2 regions of the Streptosporangium sp. NPDC000509 genome follow, and region 1 is predicted to be linked to the other one. Evidence: riboswitches for the same ligand, from Rfam matches in the RefSeq annotation. Region 1 holds a riboswitch; the other holds the start of a gene.

Region 1 (7,686 bases):
CTCGATCGCCACCGTCGGCAACTACGAGTACGGCTTCTTCTGGTACTTCCATCAGGACGGCTCGGTCCAGGTCGAGGCGAAGCTCACCGGCATCGTGCAGACCAGGGCGATCCACGAGGGGGAGGCCGCGCCCAGCGCGACCCGGATCGGCGAGAACATCGTCGCCCCCTATCACCAGCACATCTTCTCCTTCCGGCTGGACTTCGAGATCGACGGTCCGGATAACAGCGTCGTCGAGAACGACGCGGTGCGGATCCCGATCGGGCCGGACAATCCGACCGGCAGTTCCTTCACCGTCCGCAAGACCCTGCTGGAGACCGAGCTCAGCGGCGTCGGCCTCACCGACCCTCAGGTGTCACGCAACTGGACGGTCGTCAACCGGGGCAAGACCAACGCCTGGGGTCTGCCTGTCGGCTACAAGCTGCTCCCGGGCTGGGCGTCGGCGACACTGCTCGCCCAGGACGAGGCTCCGGTGGCACAACGGGCCGGTTTCACCAAGCGGAACCTCTGGGTCACCCCCTACTCGCCGTCGGAGATGCGCTCCGCCGGCGACTTCCCGAACCAGCACCGTAACGGGGACGGTCTTCCCGTTTGGACACGGGCCGATCGGCCGGTCGTCGACACCGACGTCGTCGTCTGGTACACGCTCGGCGTCACGCACGTCCCGCGGGCAGAGGACTGGCCGGTCATGCCAGTGGAGCGAGCCGGTTTCCACCTGCTTCCGGTGAACTTCTTCGACCGTAACCCCGCCCTCGATGTGCCACCGTCGGAGGCGAAGCGCCACTGTCACTGACCAGCCAGAACCTGTCGAACCTGCTGAGACATCAGGCTCCTCATGGCGTTTGTGCCCGTCCCGAGTGGTGACCGGAGGGGCGGGCACGAGAGTGGGCGTCTCCCGCCGGACTCGGGCCGAAAGACGCTCAGGCGGCCGGTTCCTCGACGATGGAGTCGACCCGGTCGGGATAGAAGGCGACGTGGTCCTTGATCTCGGCGACGGCTGGATACGGCGACTCGTAGAACCACACCGCGTCCACCGCCTGCTTCCCGTCCACCGTGACGGTGTAGTAGCTCGCGTCGCCCTTGAAAGGACAGTAGGTGGCGGTGTCGGTCCGCTCCAGCAGCGAGCGGTCGACGTCGGTGATCGGGATGTACTGCACCGGCGGGTACGCCGCCTCCCGCAGTGTCAACGCGCTCCGCGTGTCGGCGACCACCCGGCCTGCCACCGAGACGACGATCCGGGCCGGGTTCGGCGTGATCGTGATCGGGTGACTGGGGCTGGGCTCCAGGATGGGCTTGTCGGTCATGACGAGAACCCCTTTCTGTCATGTCCAGTCTGCCGGACCCCGGACCCTGAACCGCGTCGCCATCCCCCTCCCCGGTGTCGACCCCCGCTCAGGCGGGGCCGACGCCGGAGATCTGGTAGCGCGACACCTGGGCGTCGCGGATCATCGTCTCCTGGTCGTCGCTCGGCCCGGAACCCCGGAAGGCGTCGAGGGTCTCCTCCGACTCCCAGCGCTCGTAGACGTTGATCCGGCCGGTGTCGACGAGGTCGGCGCCGAGCGTGAAGTCGAGGCAGCCGGACGCGGCGCGGGCCTGCTCGATCACGCTCACGCATCCCTTGAGGTAGTCGTCGCGGGCATCGGGGTCGACACGGATCCAGCCGGAGACAATGATCATGCCGGTAGGGTATGGGCCGCCACCGACAGAACCCCGCCCTACGGGCACGCGTGCCCTCTTTTCGCGTTGTCCCGGCCGCCCGCGCCCCCTCCTCGTCGGCCGCGTATATAAAGGTGTCCGTCCTCCGCGCCGGTCGCGCATTTCAGACGTCGGTCTTTCCGTGCCGTTCGCGCATATCAGGTGTCCGCCGGGCACGTAGGATTCGACGGCTGGGCAGGCGACGACGAGGACGACGAGGACGACGAGGACATGCTGTGAGCTTTGATCTCGGAGTCTGGTTCGCGGCCGGACCGATCACCGCGCGGGAGGCCCTTCTCCGGTATCTCACCTGGGACGAGAGCGGAGCCGCGCCCGGTGAGCCGCGCCCGGAGGTGGCGGCCTTCTACGAGGAGTTGACGACGCTCTTCCCCGACCTGACCGTCGAGAACTACGGCGCCTCACCGTGGTCCGAGCCGCTCACCGTGGGGGAGGACTTCGTACTGATGAACGCGGTCTTCCCACGGGCGGGGGAGGTGTGCCGCGTGGTCCTGGAGATGACGCGGCGCCACCCCCTGGTGCTCTTCGAGCCCTAGCTCTCCGGCTTCGCGGGCCCGTCCATCACCCCCGAGACTCACGGCGCCCTCGCGGACGTGACGTGTGGCCCCGAACGGCCTCGTTAAGCGTTCGTCGGGCGTGGAGGGGTGGCACCCGCTCGGCTTCGTTCCCCTCTGTACCGATAATTTTTGCCTGGACCAGGGCAGAACTGTCCCTCGGGGTGGTTGACGGGCCAAAATTGATCCGTGGTCAGGATCGGATCGGTAGAGATGAGCGATTGCGAGCGTGAGAGACTCCCGCCAGTTCTGGGCCAGTTGTTCGCCGATGGGGGAGAAGGAGCCCACGAAGGCGAGGGGGACGGGGGAGGTAGGGGCAGGAGGCTCTCGGTGGAGTTGCCACCGGGGGACGTGGTGTGGCCCGACCCCGGTTACGCTCAGCTCGCGGTCCGTCGCCGTCCGGCGTTCTGGCTGAGTGAGGTGACGGTCTCCGGTGAGTACTGGGCCCGGTTGAGGGCTCAGCACGAGCAGTCGGGCCTGTGGCCGGTCCTGCTGGAGGACTCCGTCCAGCCCTGGTCGGCCGGCCAGATCGCCCCTGACACCGCCGCTCAGATCGACAACTACAACGCCGCCGCGTTCATGGCCGAGGTGTGGTCCGACTGGATCGAGAGGGCGACCCTGGACCAGCTCGAAATCCTCGACCCCTACGGTCCCGAGTGTCCGGGCCCTGCGCCCGGGGGGAGGCTCGCCGCCGATCCCGGTGTGGTCGCCGACTGGTACGCCGGGCTGGTGGCCGAGCGCAGGACCCCGCTCGGGCTCGTCGCGGTGGAGCGCGGGGCCGACGCCCTGGCCGTGATGGGCTGGCAGGGTGCCCTGAACCACAACGAGTGGATGGTCCCGCTCGCGGCCGTCGTACGGAGCTGGGAGGAGAGGTTCGGGGTGCGGGTGGTCGGGATGGGTTTCAACACTCTCGACCTCAGTGTCGCCGCGCCTCCGACGACCTCCGAGCACGCCCTGCACGTCGCGGCGGAACACTGGACGTTCTGCCCCGACAGCATCATCCAGGGGGCGGGGACCCTCATCGACTACGCCGAGCAGATCAAGGGCAGGAACGCCTGGTCGTTCTGGTGGGACTGACCGGACGGGGATGACCCGCGGGGTGGGGAGATCCCGTGCGGGTCTCGGTGAGGGTCCCGCGATGGGCTGTCGACCCCCGGTGAGGAGGCCCCGTGTGGGTCTCTGGGAAGGGCTTCGTCCCACGGGACGGGCTGCCGGCCGCCGATGGGGAGGACTCGTCTGGGGGTGGGGGTCTCGCGGTGGTTGCCGGGATGGGGGAGGCGTTCTCGCTGGTAGGGCGGATGCCGACCTGGCGGGGCGATCGATGGGGCTTCCTTGAAGCTTGTAGGTAGATCTTCTGGGTTTTTCATGGTGTTTGCTTTGCTTTGTCCGGTTTGGTGGGTAGTGTCCACTGTTATCGGTTGGCGACCTGCCCTTCACAAGAGGAGGCGGCCGGCCGACGTCGAATCCCGAGGGCCCGCAGGGCTCCGGAGCCGGGGAACCAATTTTCCGGGGTGAATCCGCCGCGAACGTGCGGCGGTAGGGCAACTCCACCGCCCGAACCCGTCAGCTAACCCGGTAGACGAGATGGAGAGGAGATCCCCTCATGGATCACCGCGTCACCACGTCGGTGGACCCTCTGTCCGCACCGACCACCTGAACTTTCACGCCGCCCCCCGTCCCCTCGACCCGCCGCGCCCGCTCGCGGCACCTTCAGGACCGTGCTCCGCGTAGTGATCGGTTGATCCGGCTACGCCACCTTTTCCGATGAGCGCGTCCCCGCCAGTGCACCCCTTCGGTGTTCGCACATGGCCGCCCCGTTCCCTCGTGAAAGAGCCCTTTCTTCATGCGCCCCTCCTTTGGTATGCACAAGAACGACCTGAACAAGCTCTGTCCGGGCGAGCGATCCCCGTACAGGAACACCTCCTTCGGGCGCGGCCTCGCCGCGGCCCTCACCGCCGCGAGCCTCTTCGTCTCCGCCGGGGTCGCCCTCGCGCTCCCCGCCTCCGCGGCCCCCGCCTCCACCCGCCTCGCGAACGACCCGGCGGCCGGCGCGCCCGCCGGTACCGAGGCCGTTCTGCTCCAGGGTGCGACCACGGCCTCCTACTTCTGGGACGACTCCTCGGGCCGGGCCGGTGACACCGGACTTCCCGCCAGCGGCAAGCCGATGCAGAAGGGCATGATCGCCAGCCCGAGCTGGCCCCTGTTCACCGAGGGATACATCCTCTACAAGGGCAAGAAGGCGAAGTTCTTCGTCGGCGACCGCGGCCCGGGTAACCCCTCCAACCGGGGCATCATGATCGACATCGACGCCAAGACCTTCGCCGACCTGACCGGCGGCACGTTCAACGCCGGCACGCTCGGCGTGGACGGCAACGGTGGCATGGGCCACATCGACATCCAGTACGTCGTCACCAAGTGGGGCGGCGGTACGGGGATCAAGAACCACCCGGTCGCGTTCTCCACCGGCGCGTGGAACCGCAGGGACACCAACCCGGCCCAGCCGCCGACGACCGTCTTCGCGATGGCGAGGAAGCTGGGCATCGGCCTGCAGACCCAGCTGGTGAGCGCCGAGGCGCGGCCCTGGCTCGGCAAGCCCAAGGTGATGGTCGAGCATGTCTCCGAGTACGTCCCCGACGGCGTGGCCGCGGAGAAGAACTGACCCCTACGGTGTGGCGGCCGGGAAGAACCGGCCCCCGTCACCGTCCCCGAGGGGGTGGCGGCCGGGAAGAGCCGACCTCGCCACCGTCCCCGACAGCCCGGCCACCGGGAAGAACCGCCCTCGGGGCGCGGAGGGTTCCGGTGCGGCCCGCGCCTGCCGGGGCGCGGGCCGCAAACCGGAGGATCAGACTTCGAGCTTCTCCTCGATGCCGCGCAGGCTGTGCCGGGCGAGCGCGAGGTTGGCCCGGTTCCGGTCGAGGGCCAGGTAGAGGAACAGCCCTTTACCGCTCCGGCCCGAGATCGGGCGGATCACGTGATACTGCGTGCCGAGCGTGATGAGGATGTCCTCGATGCCGTCCTTGAGGCCGAGCGACTCCATGGTCCGCATCTTCGCCCTGACGACCTCGGTGTTACCCGCGGCCGCGATCTGGAGGTCGAGATCCTTGGACCCGCCGAGCGCGCCCAGCGCCATCCCGCTGTTGTAGTCGACGACGACCGCGCCGATGGCGCCGTCGATCGCCATCATCTCCTTGAGAGAGATGTCCATGTTGCCCATCACTGTCTCCGATCACTGGGATATCGATGTGCGTGAGCTGACGGCGGCGAGTCGGTCCGCCGTTCTGCGGCCCTCCAGCCTGAGCAGCCCGAGATTGGTCCCCGGGCGTGCCAGGACTGTGAGAACGATCTTGGGTCCGGCGGCGTAGAACGCCGCGTAGCCGTTGGTTCCGGAGATGAGCGTCTCCTCGAAGGCGCCCTTGCCGGCGATGCCCGTCATCCGGCGGCTCAGGGCGAGCACCGCGGAGGAGAGCGCGCCCGTCTGCTCGATGTCGTTTCTCAGGTCGCTGGCTATCGTCAGGCCGTCGACACTGCACGCGATGCTCCCGTCCACGTCGGGTACGCGTTCTCGCAGCATCGCCATCTCACGGCGTATCTCCTCGCGCAGTTCCACCGGCATCCTCCTTCCGATCAACTTCAGCGTCCGTAGCCTTATCGGCATGTGACCGGGCTCAAGTCATTGCCTCCAATGCGTTCCTGAGCCGGATGAGCAGGTTGACGTCGGCCGGGTCCCCGTTCGCCCTGGGGATCCACTCCGACGTCTCCACGGAGCCCGTCCCGGCGGCCGGGATCTCCGTGGCGCCCTTCGTCCGCCTGGGCAGCGGGTCCGGCGCGGCGGGGGCCTCGGCCGGACCGGGCTCCAGGACGCGGAGCAGCCCGGAGGAGGCGAGCTGTCGTACGGCGAGCAGCACCGAGTACGCGGGACGGCCCAGTTTGCGCGCCAGCTCGGCCGGGGTCGCGACGGAGTCGGCGCCGACGAGCACCTCCCACTGGAGCGCGCTCAGCACCACCCGGTGGGCGCCGATACGCTCCACCGGGACGACCGGGAGCGTGTCCAGCTCCGCGGACGGCCAGATCTGTTCCAACTGCGCCTTCCTCCGCTCGCACTCCCGGAGCAGGCCGGTCGCGTCGAAGTACCACTGCGGTCCGAGCCAGTGCAGCTCCCCCCGCCGGAACCTGGGCCGGTGCCCGGTGGCCCGCAGCAGGAAGTACGCGGCGTCGAGCACCGTGCTGAGCACGCAGAACTCCAGTTCACCCCTGGTGAGCAGGCCCTGGGCGATCAGCCGCTCGCCCCCCGTCGGCTGGGGCTCCCGCGACTTCCGCGACTCCTGCGGCCCGGGAGGGAGCGCGGGGTCCGGTCGCCGGCGGGTGGTGGCCTGCCTGATCTGCCGTACGGCATGGGCGGATATGCCGCGGCAGGCACCCAGCAGGTCCTCCAGCCGAGGGGCGGACGCGCTCTCGGCGTAGGTCACCCGACCGTCGGTGAGGTAGATGACCCCCGCCTTGCCGAGTCGCAGGGATCCGGTGGCGTGGTCGCCGGCGAGCCCGCTGAGGATGTTCTCGACGCTGGGCACGGGCTCACGTCGATATCAGACGGCCGGAAAGGGCCTGGAGGCGGTGGCGGGCCAGTGCCAGGTTCGAGCGTTCCGGATCGAGCCTGACGTAAATGACGAGCGGGCCGTCGAACGGCGTTTCCAGCGGCTTCAGTAAATGGTGTTCGCCGTCCGTGGTCACGATCATGTCGTTGATCCGGACCGTGCCGCCGGGCACGGTGACGGCGAGCCCGTCGAGCGTCGCGCGCAGGGTCTCGCTCAGCCCTGCGGCCGACCTCTCCACGTCGGCATGGCGGCTCGCACCGCCGGCGGCCACCGCGGTCCCGCTGGTCTGATCGATGAGGATCGCGTCCAGGGCCCCGGGGATGGCCATTACCTCGGTGAGGCAGTCTTCGATTCCGAGCACGTGCTCCCCCTTGCCGACGACTTCGAACGTCGCCCGGTCAGCGTAGGGAAAAGCCTCGGAAACCACTCTCTCCGGCTAGGGCTTTGATGGGAGAAGGGGGAGGATTCACCACCCTGAGGGGAAGTTATGCACCCCGGATGGAAATCAACCCTTTAGTCCTCGGCGATGAGTGCCTTTTCGTCCGGCTTGAAAATGAGAATGTTCTTCACATAGGAATTCACCGCGGCGGGCAGGCCGACATCGGTCCCCGCCTCCTCCGACATGTACCAGCGGTGGTCGAGCACCTCGTGGAAGAACTGCGCGGGCTCCAGCTTGCCCCGCATCTCCTGGGGGACGGCCAGCACCGTGGGCTGGAAGACCTCGGCGAGCCAGCGGTGGGCCACGATCGCCTCGTCCTCGTGGCGAAGGCCGTGTGACACGCGGAAGGAGTCGAGGTCGTTGAGGAGGCGTCTGGCCTGGTTCTCCT
Region 2 (7,686 bases), 230 kb from region 1:
CAGGCGCTGAACGCCATGCTCTCCTCCGACATAAAGGATCTGGCGCGCTGTTCGGCGGAGGCGCTCGACATGTGGCGCGGCAGGCCGTACGCGGACCTGGCGGAGAGCGCCGTCGCGGACCACGAGGTCAGCCGGCTGGAGGAACTGCGAACCTCACTGCTGGAGCTTCGCATCGGCGCGGACATCGGCCTCGGGAACCACTTCGAGACCATACCCGAGCTGCGCGGCCTGATCATGCGTTTCCCGTTCCACGAACGGTTCCGCACCCTGCTGATGCTCGCCCTCTACCGGACCGGTCGCCAAGGGGAGGCGCTGGAGGTGTTCCAGGAGACCATCGTGCTGCTCGACCGGGAGCTGGGAATCCTGCCGGGTCAGGAAATGAGCACGATGCACACGCGAATTCTGCAGTCCGACCCGTTCCTGATGTCCGTCGACGCCGTACTGGAATGTCTGGGAGAGGTCGGCCTGAAGGCCGCGCATCGGTGAACCAGGGGCCGGTGCCGTTGACGAGGGGTGCGGAGGGCTGGACGCGCCGCGATCCGGCGCGGTGCGCCGACCTGGCCGTCGCGCCCCGGTTCCGCAGACCTTCGGTGTGCCTTCGGGCGACGGGACACCTACCCCGGCGATAGTTGTGCCTCGTCCCTCGCCCCGTATCGTCCCCACCAGTGATCCCGACGGTGTGAGGAAGGATCGGCATGAGCGACGACGCGGTGCGACGCGTTTTCCGGACGGTCGACTCGTTCGACCCCGACGAGTTCGTGCGGTTGCTGGCCGAGGACGCCACGTTGGTGTTCGGCAACGCCGAGCCGATGGCGGGACGCGAGGCCATCGCCGCCGGGTTGCGGGACTTCTTCTCCACCATCGGCGGCCTGCGGCACAGGATCGTGCGGAACTGGCAGGTGGACGCCGACATCATCGCCGAGACCGAGGTGACCTACCGGCGGCTCGACGGCACGGACGTCGGCGTCGTGGCCGTATCGATCTGGCGCACCCGCGACGACGGCCTGATCTCTGACTACCGCATATTCGTCGACCTCGCCCCCCTCCAGGCGGGCGGGGGCGCCGTCGAGCCCGCGTCCACGGGCGCGGCGCCCACCTTCGCCCACGGGGGCGCCCAGGGGTGAGCCGCCGCTCACGCGACCGGACGCCCCCCGGAGATCAGTACATCGAGATGTGCGGATGGTCGAAGTGGTTGGCCGTGATGCCGCCTCGGTTCGACATGAACCTCCAGCCGGAGCCGTGGTTGATGCGCTGGCGCCAGATCACGTACTTCACGCCGAGTTTGGCCTTGTTCTTGATGGCCCAGGCGGCGATCTCGTCGCCGAGCGCGAGGTTGGCGGCCGTGGGCATCGCGCCACCGGCGCTCATCATGAAGTCGCAGGCACGGCCCAGAGGATGCTCGCCGCCGTCGTTGACGGCCCGGTAGCAGCCGACCGAGTACGGCAGGTTGAAGCGCCTCATGACGGCGTCGCGCATGATCCGGGTGCGGTCGGTGATGTTGTCGGCGCCGGTGGGCAGCTGCGGCGCCCAGCTGCCGTCGGCGCGACGGCCGGAACCGGTGGGGGCGAGCCGGTCGAGCTTGTTCTTCATGTCGCGGATCAGCTTCTCGGCCTTCTCGCGCTGCGCCTGCACCTCCTTGGCCTCGTCGCCGATCTCATCGGTGAGCGTGGCGGCCGTCTCGGCCGCCCGCTTCCTGCGTTCGATGCTGTTGACGAAGCCCTCCAGGTGGGCGGCCTGCTGGGCGGTGAGCTGCTCCATCACCGCGGCGGCGCCCATGTCGCCGGAGAACATCAGCGCGGGCAGCCCTCCGCCGCTGCTCTGGTAGCGCAACTGGACGATGGAGTCGACCTCCCGCTTGGCCTCGACGTAGGTCTTCTCGGCCTTTTCCAGGTTCTGCTTGGCGACGATCTCGGCCTTCTGCGCCATCTTGAGCGACTCGCGGGTGGCCGCGTAGGTCTCGATCAGCTTGTCGACCTGCTTGCCGAGCTTGGCCAGCTCGGCGCGGAGCTTGGCCTCGGTGGGCTTGGGGTCCGCGCTTCCGGCGGTGGGGGCGCCGATGGTGAACACGACGATCGAGCTCAGGCAGAGGGCCAGAGACGCACGCCGACGGAACGTGGGGGACGGGGCCGCCACGCACTCTCCTCTCCTTACGCCTACCGGGTTAGCTGACGGGTTCGGGCTGGAGGAAGCCCTTCCACCGAAGTGGTTTCACCCCAGGTGCGGTGGTTCCCCGGCTCCCGGGCAAGGTGCCCGGGATTAGGCAAATCAGCGTTTACAGCCGATGTGGGAAGGATAGTAGTGGTAAACAGCAGGTCATGCGACCTCAAGACGAGACCAAGCGGTAATCAGTTCGTGACAACAGAGCGCAGCAGTTGTGCTGTCGCCTCGGGCGACACGTCGTTCACGAAGGCGCCCATCGCCGACTCCGACCCGGCGAGGTATTTCAGCTTGTCCGGCGCGCGGCGGATGCTGAACAGCTCCATGTGCGCGTACGACAGATCGCGGCCGGTGGAGACCGGTGCCTGGTGCCAGGCCGCGACGTACGGCATGGGCACGCCGAAGATCCCGTCGAGGCGGCGGAGCACGTCGGTGTAGAGGGGGCCGAACGCCGCGCGTTCCCCGGCGTCCAGCGCGACCAGGTCGGGGACCCTGCGGTGCGGGTAGAGGTGGACCTCCACGGGCCAGCGCGCCGCGGCGGGGACGAAGGCCGTCCAGTGCTCGTTCGAGCCCACCACCCGGATCTCGGCCGCACGCTCCGCGGCCAGGACGTCGGCGAACAGGTTGCCGCCCGTCCGCCCCCTGTGGCGCTCGGCCGCCCCGAGGGTGAGCCTGGTGCGCGGGGTCACGTAGGGGTACGCGTAGATCTGGCCGTGCGGGTGGGCCAGGGTGATGCCGATCTCCGCCCCCCGGTTCTCGAAGCAGAAGACCTGCTCCACGCCGGGTGTCGCCGACAGCTCCGCCGTACGGTCGAGCCAGGCCTCCATGACCAGTTCGACCCGCTCGGGGGAGAGTCGCGAGAACGCGGAGTCGTGCTCGGAGGTGAAGCAGACCACCTCGCACCTGCCGACCCCCGGACGGACCTCGCTCAGCCCTCCGATCGGCCGGTGGTCGCCCGGCTGGGCGGAGAACGAGGGGAACCGGTTCTCGAAGACCACCACCTCGTAGTCGGAGGAGGGGACCTCGGTGAGATTGCCCGGAGTCGAGGGACAGAGCGGGCACTCGTTGGCGGGGGGCAGGAAGGTGCGGCCCTGGCGGTGCCCGGCCACCGCGATCCACTCCTCGGTGAGCGGGTCGTAGCGCAGCTCGGAGGCGGCGGGACGGGGCGGCAGGTCGCGCCGGTCGGGTGCCGTGCGGTCGGCGTCGTCGCGCCGGTCGAAGTAGAAAAGCTCCCGGCCGTCGGCCAGGTGGGTGATCGTACGCTTCATCGGCCGGCGATCTCGCTCTCGCGCTGGGGTTCGGTGATGATCATCTCGCCCACCGAGGCGGCGAGCTCCTCGCGGGCCTTCTCGGTCATGCCGGAGTCGGTGACCACGATGTGGGCCTCGGCCAGCTCGGCGATCGTGCTGATGCCGACCGTGCCCCACTTGGTGTGGTCGGCGAGCACCACCAGGCGGTGCGCGGAGGCGACCAGTTCGCGGTTGGTCTCGGCCTCGAGCAGGTTGGGGGTGGTGAATCCGGCGCGGATGCTCATACCGTGCACGCCGAGGAAGAGGGTGTCGACGTGCAGGCCGCGGATCGCCGAGACCGCGACCGGACCGACCAGCGCGTCGGAGGGGGTGCGGACCCCGCCGGTCAGCACGACCGTCTGGTCGGCCCTGGGGGAGCGGTGGAAGACGTCGGCGATTCGGATCGAGTTGGTGATCACGGTCAGCTCGGGCACGTCGACGAGGTGGTGGGCGAGCGTCCAGGTCGTGGTGCCCGCGGAGAGCGCGACGGCCGTGGCCGGCCGGACGAGCCGGGCGGCGTGCCGGGCGATCGCCTCCTTCTCCGCCTGCTGGCGCACCGACTTGGCGGCGAAACCCGGCTCTTCGGTCGAGCCGGGCCCGGCGGCGGTGGCGCCACCGTGGACCTTCTCCACCAGGCCGCGTTCGGAGAGCACCTCGAGGTCGCGCCGGATCGTCATGTCGGACACGCCGAGCTCCCGGACGAGATCGGCGACCCTGACCCCGCCGCTGCCGCGCACCCTTTCCAGGATCGCCTGCTGTCGCTGCTGGGCGAGCATCGCCTCACTCCCCTTAATCCATCAGATTCCACCAAAATACCACGACCAGGTGGGGGAGGTTGTTGGATTGTGGTGGCCGGCCGTTCACAGTCGATCAAGCTCCGCCGCGATGTTCGCCCTCGCCGCCCCCTCCAGATCGGCGACATGGAAGATCACCGGAAGATCGAGCAGCGAGCGCAGCACCGCGGCCCTTCCCGCCCTGAACACGTCGTCGGGGACGAAGCCGTACTCCTCGCGCACGGCCGCCGCGTAGGCGGCGTAGACGTCGGGGGAGGAGCCCAGGATCGCCAGGTCCGCGTCGGACAGCACGGCCCCGTCCGCGTCGCCGGACGCGGGTGCGTGCGTGACGGTCATCCTGACCAGCCGGGCGACCGTCGCCACATCCTCCGCGGGCACCCCCAGCTCCGGCAGCGCGCGCTCGGCCAGCCTCGCGCTCCGCTCCTCGTTGTCCGCGCGCCGCGGGTCGTAGACGGCGTCGTGGAACCAGGCAGCCATCCGTACCAGGTCCGGGTGCCCCGCGTGGTCGGCGAGGGCGTCGACATGGGTGAGCACCGCCTCCAGATGGGCGGTCGTGTGATACCTGCGGTGCGGCTCGTCGTACCGGGTGATCAGTTCGCGGCCGAGGGGGTCGGCCCCCGCGCCGACGAGGGATCGCCAGCGGGCCATCAGCTTCTCGCTCATGTGACGGAGCCTAGAGTCCGGTGACGGAGCCGGGAGTCCGGCCTGACAGGTGAGGAGCCCGGTCACGCGTCCATCCAACGGGTGGGGAACGTCAAGACGGGGGAAACGCCGGGGAAATACGGTCCGCTGGAGCCGGACGGATCGCCGTCCAGACCTTGCGCGACGGACGTTCCAGGAGGAATGTGAAGATCTGGGCGAGTGAGATCGAGTCCCGTACGGATCCGGAGGAACCTCGGCGAAGGGGTGGTCGGCATGGGCAGACGAGCACGCAAGGCCAGGGCGCGCAAGAAGCGCAGGGCCAACCACGGCCGGCGGCCGGCGGCGGGCTGACGGCACGCGCTCCGATGGTCAGGCGCGGCGGCCCCAGGAGGCGAGCAGCAGGGTCTGCGGGTCGGTGTCCGAGGGAGGCTGCGGGTGCTCCCCGGTGGCCGCGGCCTGCCGATAGCCGGGCTCGGCGTCGCTGAACCAGGTGGCGCAGGCCTGGACCAACTCGGGATCGAGACGCTCGTCGGCACCGATGGCGCGGGCCAGGTCCCACGTGTGGATGAGCGCGTCGGCGAACAGTTCGGTGATGTACTCCCGGCCGGACACGTCGCCGAACGGCAGGTGGACGAGGCGGCCGAGGGCGTGAACGCCTGTCGCCGCCTGGATGGCGGGTACGGCCGAGGTGTCGAAGGCCTTGATGGGATCGTCGCCCAGCAGGTCTCCGTCGAAGGCGTCGCCGACGTCCGCGGAGGTCCCCCCGGCCAGCAGCACGGGAGCCCACAGGTTCTCGCCGACCACGTGGTTGACGAGAGCACGCACGTCCCAGTCGACGCACGGGGTCGGGTTCTCCCACTGCTCGGGGCCGATCCGGTGGACAAGAGCGCCGAAGTCGTCCAGTGCGCGGTGGTAAGCCTCGGGTACGTCGATGGTCATCATGCCCCTCCCGATGCCCTCCCGGGTCTCCTCCCGGCTCTCATCTTGACCGTAACCCCTGAACAGCCAGTAGTCATCGCGTCAACGGACATGACCGTCATGCCCGAGGTGCCCAAGGAATTCCGTAGGGTGCACACCTGACCGGGGACTTCATTCCACGGTCAGATCGACGTCAGCAGTAAGTCATGATATTTTGCGAAACTTCATCTCATGCGCACCATGACTTTCACCAGGGCGACCGCCGCGGCGGTCACCGGTCTGCTCCTCCTGCCCCTCTCCGCGGTTCCGGCCACCGCCGAATCCGGCCACCGGGGCATCACGCTGACCTTCCTCGGCCGTCACACCGCCGGAACCGCCGGGGCCTCGGAGATCACCGCGTACGACGCCTCCACCCGCAGGGTCTTCGTGGTGAACGCGCAGGCCGGTACCGTCGACGTGCTCGACATCCGCGACCCGCGCAAGCCGCGCAAGGTCGCCACCCTGGCCACCCCCGGAGCCAACAGCGTCGCGGTGCGCCGCGGCCTGGTCGCCGTGGCCCAGCAGGCCGCGGTCAAGACCGACCCGGGCACCGTCGCCTTCTTCGACGCCGCGAGCGGGAAGAAGCTCAGGCAGGTGACCGTGGGCGCGCTGCCCGACATGCTGACCTTCACTCCGGACGGGACCCGGGTGGTCGTGGCCAACGAGGGCGAGCCGTCCTCCTACTGCGAGGGCGAGGCGGCCGACCCCGAGGGTTCGGTGAGCGTCGTCGACCTGCACCGCTGGACGGTGCGGACCGCGGGGTTCGCGAAGTTCGACGCCGAGCGGCTGCGGGCCAGGGGAGTGCGGATCACCGGCCCCGGCGCCACCGCGGCCCAGGATCTGGAGCCGGAGTACGTCACCGTCGACGGCGACACCGCCTATGTGACCCTTCAGGAGAACAACGCGCTCGCGATCGTCGACCTGAACCGGGTCGTGGTTCGCGACGTCGTCCCGCTGGGGCTGAAGGACTGGTCGAAGAGCGGGTTCGACGCGTCGGACAGGGACGGGAAGATCGACATCAGGCCCCGGCCGGTGAAGGGCATGTACCAGCCCGACGCGATCGCGCACTTCCGCGACCGTGGGCGGACCTACCTGGTCACCGCCAACGAGGGCGACGGGCGCGAGTGGGGCTGCCACGCCGACGAGGTCAGGGTCAAGTCGCTGAACCTCGCGCTGCCCGACGCGGAGAACCTCAAGAAGGACACCGAGCTCGGCCGCCTGAACGTGGCCGTCGACTCGCCCAGGGACGCGAACGGCGCCTACACCGAACTGCACGCGTTCGGCGCCCGCTCGATCTCGGTCAGGTCCACCTCGGGAGAGCTCGTCTGGGACTCCGGCGACCAGTTGGAGCGGCTCGTCGCCAGGGAACTGCCCGGCGCCTTCAACGCCGACAACGAGGAGAACGACTCCTTCGACAGCCGCAGCGACAACAAGGGCCCCGAGCCCGAGGGGATCACGGTCGGTGAGGTGCGTGGCCGGACCTACGCCTTCGCCGGGCTGGAGCGGGTCGGCGGGATCGTCGCCTACGACCTGGGCGACCCGCGCGCCCCGCGTCTGGCCGGCTACGTCAACACCCGCGACTTCACCGGCTCGGTCGAGGACGGCACCGCCGGGGACGTCGGTCCCGAGGGCGTGCTGTTCATCCCCGCCTCCGACAGTCCCACCCGCCACCCGCTCCTGGTGGTCGGCAACGAGGTCAGCGGCACCACCGCCCTCTACGAGATCCGCTGAGGGCTCGCCGGGCCCCGTTCCGGCACCGCGAGGCCCCGTCCGTTGCAGGATCGTTCGATCGTGTCGCCGTCACCGGCGCCCGTGGTCAAGACGGCTATGGCAGCCTCTGCTCGATC

The links. Region 1 has a riboswitch for cyclic di-AMP ahead of ACFY3D_RS27590 (hypothetical protein). Riboswitches for the same ligand answer to the same signal wherever they lie in the genome.
Region 2: linked by a shared signal. The riboswitch ahead of ACFY3D_RS28650 (hypothetical protein) and the one ahead of ACFY3D_RS27590 (hypothetical protein) in region 1 are both predicted to bind cyclic di-AMP.

What each region holds. Positions count from the first base shown of each region.
Region 1 is NZ_JBIAYX010000016.1:32,927-40,612, forward strand. It holds gene ACFY3D_RS27565 (primary-amine oxidase) at 1-793, shown strand, start outside; gene ACFY3D_RS27570 (DUF427 domain-containing protein) at 921-1,304, opposite strand; gene ACFY3D_RS27575 (putative quinol monooxygenase) at 1,393-1,677, opposite strand; gene ACFY3D_RS27580 (hypothetical protein) at 1,932-2,249, shown strand; gene ACFY3D_RS27585 (DUF4253 domain-containing protein) at 2,598-3,344, shown strand; cyclic di-AMP (ydaO/yuaA leader) riboswitch at 3,715-3,864, shown strand; gene ACFY3D_RS27590 (hypothetical protein) at 4,111-4,926, shown strand; gene ACFY3D_RS27595 (hypothetical protein) at 5,110-5,481, opposite strand; gene ACFY3D_RS27600 (roadblock/LC7 domain-containing protein) at 5,494-5,874, opposite strand; gene ACFY3D_RS27605 (hypothetical protein) at 5,933-6,835, opposite strand; gene ACFY3D_RS27610 (roadblock/LC7 domain-containing protein) at 6,840-7,220, opposite strand; gene ACFY3D_RS27615 (DUF4032 domain-containing protein) at 7,373-7,686, opposite strand, start outside.
Region 2 is NZ_JBIAYX010000016.1:262,756-270,441, forward strand. It holds gene ACFY3D_RS28640 (AfsR/SARP family transcriptional regulator) at 1-486, shown strand, start outside; gene ACFY3D_RS28645 (nuclear transport factor 2 family protein) at 696-1,124, shown strand; gene ACFY3D_RS28650 (hypothetical protein) at 1,159-2,133, opposite strand; cyclic di-AMP (ydaO/yuaA leader) riboswitch at 2,137-2,273, opposite strand; gene galT (galactose-1-phosphate uridylyltransferase) at 2,346-3,425, opposite strand; gene ACFY3D_RS28660 (DeoR/GlpR family DNA-binding transcription regulator) at 3,422-4,222, opposite strand; gene ACFY3D_RS28665 (metal-dependent phosphohydrolase) at 4,307-4,903, opposite strand; gene ACFY3D_RS28670 (hypothetical protein) at 5,102-5,233, shown strand; gene ACFY3D_RS28675 (TIGR03086 family metal-binding protein) at 5,252-5,824, opposite strand; gene ACFY3D_RS28680 (choice-of-anchor I family protein) at 6,032-7,570, shown strand; gene ACFY3D_RS28685 (SpoIIE family protein phosphatase) at 7,665-7,686, opposite strand, start outside.